Regions from separate parts of the Paenibacillus sp. sgz302114 genome, predicted to be linked through region 3. Evidence: riboswitches for the same ligand, from Rfam matches in the RefSeq annotation. Region 3 holds a riboswitch; each other region holds the start of a gene.

Region 1 (2,209 bases), on a different contig from region 3:
AACCGATGAACATATCCCGCATCCTCGTGAAATTTCTCTCCCCATATTTCCTCATCTCGCCAGTGCATGGAGAAGCAACCGACAACCTCATTCCCCAGAGTGGCGACAAACACTTCCTGATCTCGGACAAAAGCTTCGACCATCCCGCGATTGAAATGTTCAGCTCTCCACTGCCACAAGCCGTGCGTCGCATGAATCCATTGCGCTGCATCAATAAACAGGGGACGGATACCATCTACGTCTTCATCTGTTGCCCTGCGAAAAGAAAGCAATTCGGAAGGCTCGCGCCGCCAATCATGCTCCAGCCTAGATGCCGTTTCGAGCGCACGCTCTTCTCCGAGAAGCTTGGCGACAAGATGCAGCGCCGCATCAATGCCCGCTGTAACGCCAGCTGATGTAATAAGCCGACCGTTATCCACGTAACGGACGTTCTCGACCAGCGTTGTGCTAGCCGGCGCTGCCTCCCTGAGCAAATCCATGGCACGTCTGTTGGTAGTCGCGCGCAATCCAACGAGAAGTCCGGCTTTGGCGAGCAATAGTGCCCCTGTGCAAACAGACAGAGTAAACGAAGCCCGCTTTGAGGTTTCGTAGATCCAGCTGGTCAGCTTCTCGTTATACATCTCTTTGCGGGATCCCCAGCCTCCCGGCACGACGAGAATGTCTGGATCCGGGCAATCCCAAGAAGCGAAGTCTGGCTGAATCGTTAAGCCGCTAATGGTTCGGATAGCATCTTTAGACTCCAGGGCAACCGTATAAACGCGGAAGTCCTGTCCCCAATTACTAGCAATAGCGAACGTGTCGAACGGGCCGGTCACATCTAGCGCATCCACATGGTCATACACGATTACGGCAACATTTTTGACTGACAACATCCTGGCACTCTCCTTAGAAAATAGAAAAGCATCTGGTTAGAGTTAACCAAATGCTTTGCCCAGGCGAACGGCTAGTTTGAAAGATACGCTCCCCCGTAGTGATCTACGTTCTCGCCAGTTACGCATCCCGTTTATTTATTGACTATTATAAGACGGGGAAGAGAATAATTTCAACTGAATTTTCTGAATATTTAGGTTGACGACATCTTTATTTGCTAGTATTATTTTACCAATTTACGTATTTTGTAGGGGGAGATACAGCTGTCTAATATTCAAGCAATTGTACTAGACTTGGACGGAACCTTGCTCGGTAGTGATAAAACGATATCTCCTAGAAATCATGAGGCTGTTAAAAGATGTTTTGATGCTGGAATACATATTATTATTGCCACGGCGCGCCCGCCTAGAGCGGCTAATCAATTTGTGATGAAGTTCCCTTTTGTAGACTACATGGTTTATTACAACGGAGCTTTAGTCACTTGCAAATCAAAACAAAATGAGCGGCACATTAGCATTCCAATGGAGATTAGCAGGCAGATTAACAACTTCATCGAGTTAAGGGAACCTCAAGCGATGATCTCCTACGAGGTGAATGATTTATGGTATACGTGCAGCCCAGTTCCAGATTCCCGAGGAGCTCAACTGGGTATCCGCCCGAATGATCCGAAGCCGCAGGTTGTTGATAAAGAGCATATGAGTTCACTTTCCCCGACCAAAATATTGGTTCTAGGCTGCAGCAACTGGATCGATATAAGCGAACAATTCAGTGAAGTTGTAAACGTTATCGCAACCGATGAAGGAGTATTGGTCCAAATCATGCATAAAATAGCCTCTAAGGAAAAAGCCGTGCAATGGGTGTTAAGCGATATTGGAGTGAAATCAGAAAACGTTATGGTATTCGGGGATGATTTTAATGATGTCGGGTTATTCCAGATGTCCGGATTTCCGATCGCCATGGATAATGCAATAATTGAACTAAAGAATTGCGCAGCCCACATAACCGAATCCAATGATAATGATGGTGTTGCTGCTGCAATCGAGAGATTTGTTGCAATTGAGACTAGTTAGGAGGAGTCAAAATGGGTTCAAGAATCATGCATGCGATTATAGCGATTCGAATTGCAGAGAGTCTCTCGTTAGAAGATCGTACGCTATTTCTGCTAGGAGGTATCGCTCCGGATGCTGTCTCCACCAAGAATGAATCGCATTTCTTTCAAGGCGACTTACATGACACTTACATGACTTTTCGCGAAGCGTTGATTACGCAGGGTTTCTATATAAATACCAAACACACGCTGCAAGCGCGTATATTCTAGGCTACTTTACACATCTGGTCG
Region 2 (2,209 bases), on a different contig from region 3:
GCCGGGCGCCGCCAAATTAGCAGCTTCCCGGTTATATACAGCTCGTTCTCCGCCGATTAGCTTCGGACGAGTATATGCCATCGTCACATGTGCCGCTCCGATGGAACGAATCGACGGACGCACCGGCACAGCCACACGCTTCAAGTGCATGCCGATCAAGGTGTCGCCGATGTCGAGACCGGCGTGTGCCTGTACCGTCTCGGTCAGGCAGGCATCCTGCAGCTTACTGAAGGCGTATGCAGCCATTGATCCTCCGGCTTTGCGCACAGGGATCGCCGAGACGAGCTCCAGCCCATACCGCTCAGCCGCTTCGCGCTCCATGACAAGCGCCCGATTCAAATGCTCGCAGCACTGAAACACCGGATAGAACAACAGCTCGCGCCGAACAGCCTCTACGCCAGCATAGATGGCTTCAGCAGTTTCCAGCGTGCCGGACGTGCCGATCCGCTGGCCAAGCACTTCACTCGTAGAGCAGCCAATAACGAGCAGCTGCCCCTCTCGCAGCCGCGCTGCAGAAGCTAGTTCGCGAATGACGGTTTCCACATCATTAGAAAGCTGTGCTGGATCCATCGTCATCACCGGCTTCCTTTACGCGTCCGCGAATTTTGCTTCAATCTGCATCACTTTGTTCACGCGGCCCACATGGCGCTCACCGTTCGAGAACGGCGTCTCGAGCCAAATGCGGATAATCTCCTGCGCAACGCCGGGACCGATGACGCGCTCGCCCATTGCCAGCACGTTCGTATCGTTGTGCTCGCGAGTTGCTTTGGCGGAGAACATATCGTGCACGAGCGCACAGCGGATGCCCTTCACTTTGTTGGCCGCAATGGACATGCCGATGCCTGTGCCGCAGATCAGAATGCCGCGATCCGCTTTGCCCGATGCCACAAGATCAGCAACCGGCAGCGCATAATCCGGGTAATCAACCGACTGGTCGCAATTGCAACCGACGTCCTCGATTTCGTGACCGAGCGATTGAATGAACGGAACGATCTCGTCCTTCAGGCGGTAGCCCGCATGGTCTGCACCGATGGCAATTCTCATAATTCCATATACCTCCCAAGTGACCGCTCATGGCGGAAAATGTCGATTCACACTGGTTCTAGTATACCTGATTTCAGGCGACAAGCAAAAAAGGAACATTGACCAGATTCGTGGTGAACATGCGTTTTGTGCGACGACAAGCAAAAAACGCGGGACATAAAAAACTGAATTACAGAACAAGAATCAAATTCATCTGACGGTCATTCAGCTGCAAGCGGCAAACTTATCCATCTTCCGAATGACAAAAAAAGAGCGAGCATGCTTACGCACACTGCTCTTTGCCCAGGCGACCGGCCGTATATTCCAATGCTCCACCGTGGTTTAACCCACTCTCGTCGCCAGTTACATTGGAAACCGTCTTTAGTTATTTTCATCATAACGGATTATCGCGTGAAAATCAATCCGGCCAAGCAGCCTCAGGTTGCCCAATTATTGCTGCAACCGGTCAAGCAGCCGCTTCAGCGCTTCCTCGATCTGAGCCGCGCTTTGCTCGTACACGCTGAGCTGTCCTCCGAAAGGATCTTCGATATCGAAGTTCGGCATTTGCCGCTCCAGCTCCAGCAGTCTAGCGCGCTTCGCTTCACTAAACGGCTGGCCTAGCGCTTGATTCATGTGCCACTCGGACAAAATCCCTTCGAGCTCAGCGATGCGCTCAAGCACTTCCGGGTCGGTATTCACGAACTCGAGCAGCGTATACGTCTTGTCCACTGCGCTCGGGAACCGCTGCAGCAGTTGTCTTTTGTGGCTTCCTGTCATCGTCAGAATCAAGTCCGACCAAGCTATCGAGCCAGTCTCAAGCGCTCTTGACGCACTGCGATGCTCAATACCACGGCGGGACAGCGCTTCTTCCGCGTTCTTCGAAACAGGCAGCCCATCAATCGTCGATACACCTGCAGAGCGAATATCGAGCTGCAGCCCCCGCTCCTGCGCGAGCGTACGAAGCAGCGCCTCAGCCATCGGCGACCGGCAGGTGTTGCCCGTGCAGACAAACAGTATCCGTTTCAAGAATCGTACACTCCTCTATATTTATATATTTCAGAACAAGAACAGCAAGCCGAAGGTGAATAAAATGACGCCGCCGCACGCTTCTCCATAACCGCCGAGACTAGTGCCGACGCGTCTGCCAAGCAGTAAGCCGAGCACGGACATGATGCCTCCAGCAACG
Region 3 (2,209 bases):
TTGCGTTAGATGGCTTGCCATCGCTGACATGGCAGTGCCGAGCGCGGCGGCAACCGCAGCGGCGCTTCCGCCACCGGGCGTTGGATCGGCGCTTGCTGCTCTCTCCAGAAAGCGGCGCAATGTATCGTCCCAGCATACCGTTGTCATCGGTTATTCTCCTTTCGAGCTGCCTGAAGTTGAAGCTGAATCGCATCCATCAGATTGCGGAAGAGCACGGCGGTCGTGAGCGTGCCGACGCCGCCTGGAACCGGCGATATTGCTGCCGCCGCTTCGCTTACATCAGCAGCGGCATCGCCTATGATGGAGCCGTCGGCTGTTTCATTGATTCCGGCATCAATGACAATGAGATGTGGGTTCGGCTGCACCATCTCGCGAGTGATGATGCCCGGCTTGCCGGCGGCGACGATTGCAATATCCGCATGCCGCAAATGCGAAGCGATATCCGGCGTGCGCGAATGGCAGACGGTGACCGTCGCCTGTTCGCGCTGCAGCAGATGAAACAGCGGCAGTCCGACCGTCTGGCCTCTGCCGATCAAGGTGACGTTGCGGCCTTCAAGCGGATAACCGTAATGCCGAAGCAGTCCGATGCAGGCTTGCGGCGTTGCCGGGTAGAGCCCCGCTTCGCCCGTTAGCGTCGCCAGCTTATTGGCGGGCGTGACGCCGTCGATATCTTTGAGTGGCGAGATGTGCGCCACGATGGCTGTAACGGACAAGTGCTTCGGCAGCGGCAGCTCCAGCATAATGCCATGAATCCGCTCGTCCGTGTTCAGGCTGTGGATTAAACCGGTCAGCTCCTCCGCGGTGATGTCGGCCTTAAGACAGTGCAAGTCGAACGTGATGCCGAGCTTCTCAGCCATGCGCTGCTTCGACTTGGCATAGTAGGCCGATGCCGGGTCGCCCTCAATGAGCAGTGTCGCCAAGCGCGGCTGGATTTCATTCCTCTGATGCTCCGAGACGCGCTCCCGGATGCCGGCGTAGACGAGCTCCGCCGCCTCTTTTGCCTTCAACAAGCTTGCCATTGTCATGTTGATCCATTCCCCTTTATCCGTGGAATAAAAAAAAGTACTCGCGCTAAACGCTCCATGTCTTAGAAGACAAGGGGGTTTAACAGCAAATACTTTACCCAGGCGAACGGTAGATGTGCCGAATGTATGCTTCCCCGTGGTTTATTCCACGCGTTCTCGCCAGTCGCATACAGCATGATTTTGACCATAGTGTATCACAGAATCTATTCGCCACCAATCCCGTAAGAAAGAATTTCTCGATGGCCGTCCTGGTTAGACGCTACTTCAAAATAGAGCTTGTTCCCGTCCTGTTCCTTGAACGTGATTCCGTCATAGAAGGGGGCGAGCTGCTTCGGATCGAGCTTGAACGTTTGATAGAGCGCCGTTGTCTTGCCAGATTTGAAATCGGCCATGTACAGCAGTCCCTCTTCGGAGCGGAATAGCAGGAAGTCGCTATGTACAGCCTCAACATCAAAAGCGGCATCTAGACCTGCGAGCTCAGGAAGCGAATAGCTTCGGACAATTTGGGCATCGCCGTTTACGAGCTGCACGTTGCGGCCGTCCGTCATGATTGCGAGGTTGCCTGCTGTTGCCGCATTCCGGGGCCCGAATTGCCAGTAATGTGCCTGCATCTGATGGACGATTACGCCATTTCTAACGAACAAGGTGTATACTTCGTCGTTGATCAACGGCTCCCCATGGATATGGCTGATCGTAATCAGCTCGCTGTCTTTGCCGATCGAGATAACGCTCATCGTCGCCATCGGAATGTAGCCGAGGTTCAGCTTCGCGATGCTCTTGCCGATCAGCTTCTGCTGCTGACCTTGCTTTTTGAAATAGAGTGAACCTGTCGTGCCGTCGAGCTTGTACTGTCCGCCCTTGCCATTCGCCGTAACATATTGCGAGCCGAAGATGGATGCAATCCGGTATTTCGCGTCCCATACGATCGTTCCCCCGATTGCAGCGACTGCGAAGCGGGCAGGGACGTAGATACGCTTGTTCAGCAGAACGGCTTTGCCGGCAAAAGTCATGCTGTGACCGTCCACCGTGCCTGATTGTTCACCAAGACGAAGGCTGCCTTTGTGCGTATCGTAGGAGGCATAGATCGTTTGGCTGGCGGTGTCAAAAGAGAACGAAGCGCCGGGAATGCCGCCGAGCAAATGGAGCGGGAGCAGCAGATTGCCATCTTTAATAATCGCTGTCGT

The links. Region 3 has a riboswitch for ZMP and ZTP ahead of AC0LWF_RS16655 (bifunctional 5,10-methylenetetrahydrofolate dehydrogenase/5,10-methenyltetrahydrofolate cyclohydrolase). Riboswitches for the same ligand answer to the same signal wherever they lie in the genome.
Region 1: linked by a shared signal. The riboswitch ahead of AC0LWF_RS22680 (GNAT family N-acetyltransferase) and the one ahead of AC0LWF_RS16655 (bifunctional 5,10-methylenetetrahydrofolate dehydrogenase/5,10-methenyltetrahydrofolate cyclohydrolase) in region 3 are both predicted to bind ZMP and ZTP.
Region 2: linked by a shared signal. The riboswitch ahead of rpiB (ribose 5-phosphate isomerase B) and the one ahead of AC0LWF_RS16655 (bifunctional 5,10-methylenetetrahydrofolate dehydrogenase/5,10-methenyltetrahydrofolate cyclohydrolase) in region 3 are both predicted to bind ZMP and ZTP.

What each region holds. Positions count from the first base shown of each region.
Region 1 is NZ_JBVYOI010000012.1:30,450-32,658, reverse strand. Features, by position in the region: gene AC0LWF_RS22680 (GNAT family N-acetyltransferase) at 1-872, opposite strand, end outside; ZMP/ZTP riboswitch at 923-1,004, opposite strand; gene AC0LWF_RS22675 (Cof-type HAD-IIB family hydrolase) at 1,164-1,940, shown strand; gene AC0LWF_RS22670 (hypothetical protein) at 1,952-2,188, shown strand.
Region 2 is NZ_JBVYOI010000008.1:199,775-201,983, forward strand. Features, by position in the region: gene AC0LWF_RS20185 (TIGR01440 family protein) at 1-570, opposite strand, end outside; gene rpiB (ribose 5-phosphate isomerase B) at 589-1,044, opposite strand; ZMP/ZTP riboswitch at 1,318-1,400, opposite strand; gene AC0LWF_RS20195 (low molecular weight protein arginine phosphatase) at 1,474-2,049, opposite strand; gene AC0LWF_RS20200 (manganese efflux pump MntP) at 2,080-2,209, opposite strand, start outside.
Region 3 is NZ_JBVYOI010000006.1:30,039-32,247, reverse strand. Features, by position in the region: gene AC0LWF_RS16660 (cyclodeaminase/cyclohydrolase family protein) at 1-147, opposite strand, end outside; gene AC0LWF_RS16655 (bifunctional 5,10-methylenetetrahydrofolate dehydrogenase/5,10-methenyltetrahydrofolate cyclohydrolase) at 144-1,019, opposite strand; ZMP/ZTP riboswitch at 1,115-1,202, opposite strand; gene AC0LWF_RS16650 (stalk domain-containing protein) at 1,229-2,209, opposite strand, start outside.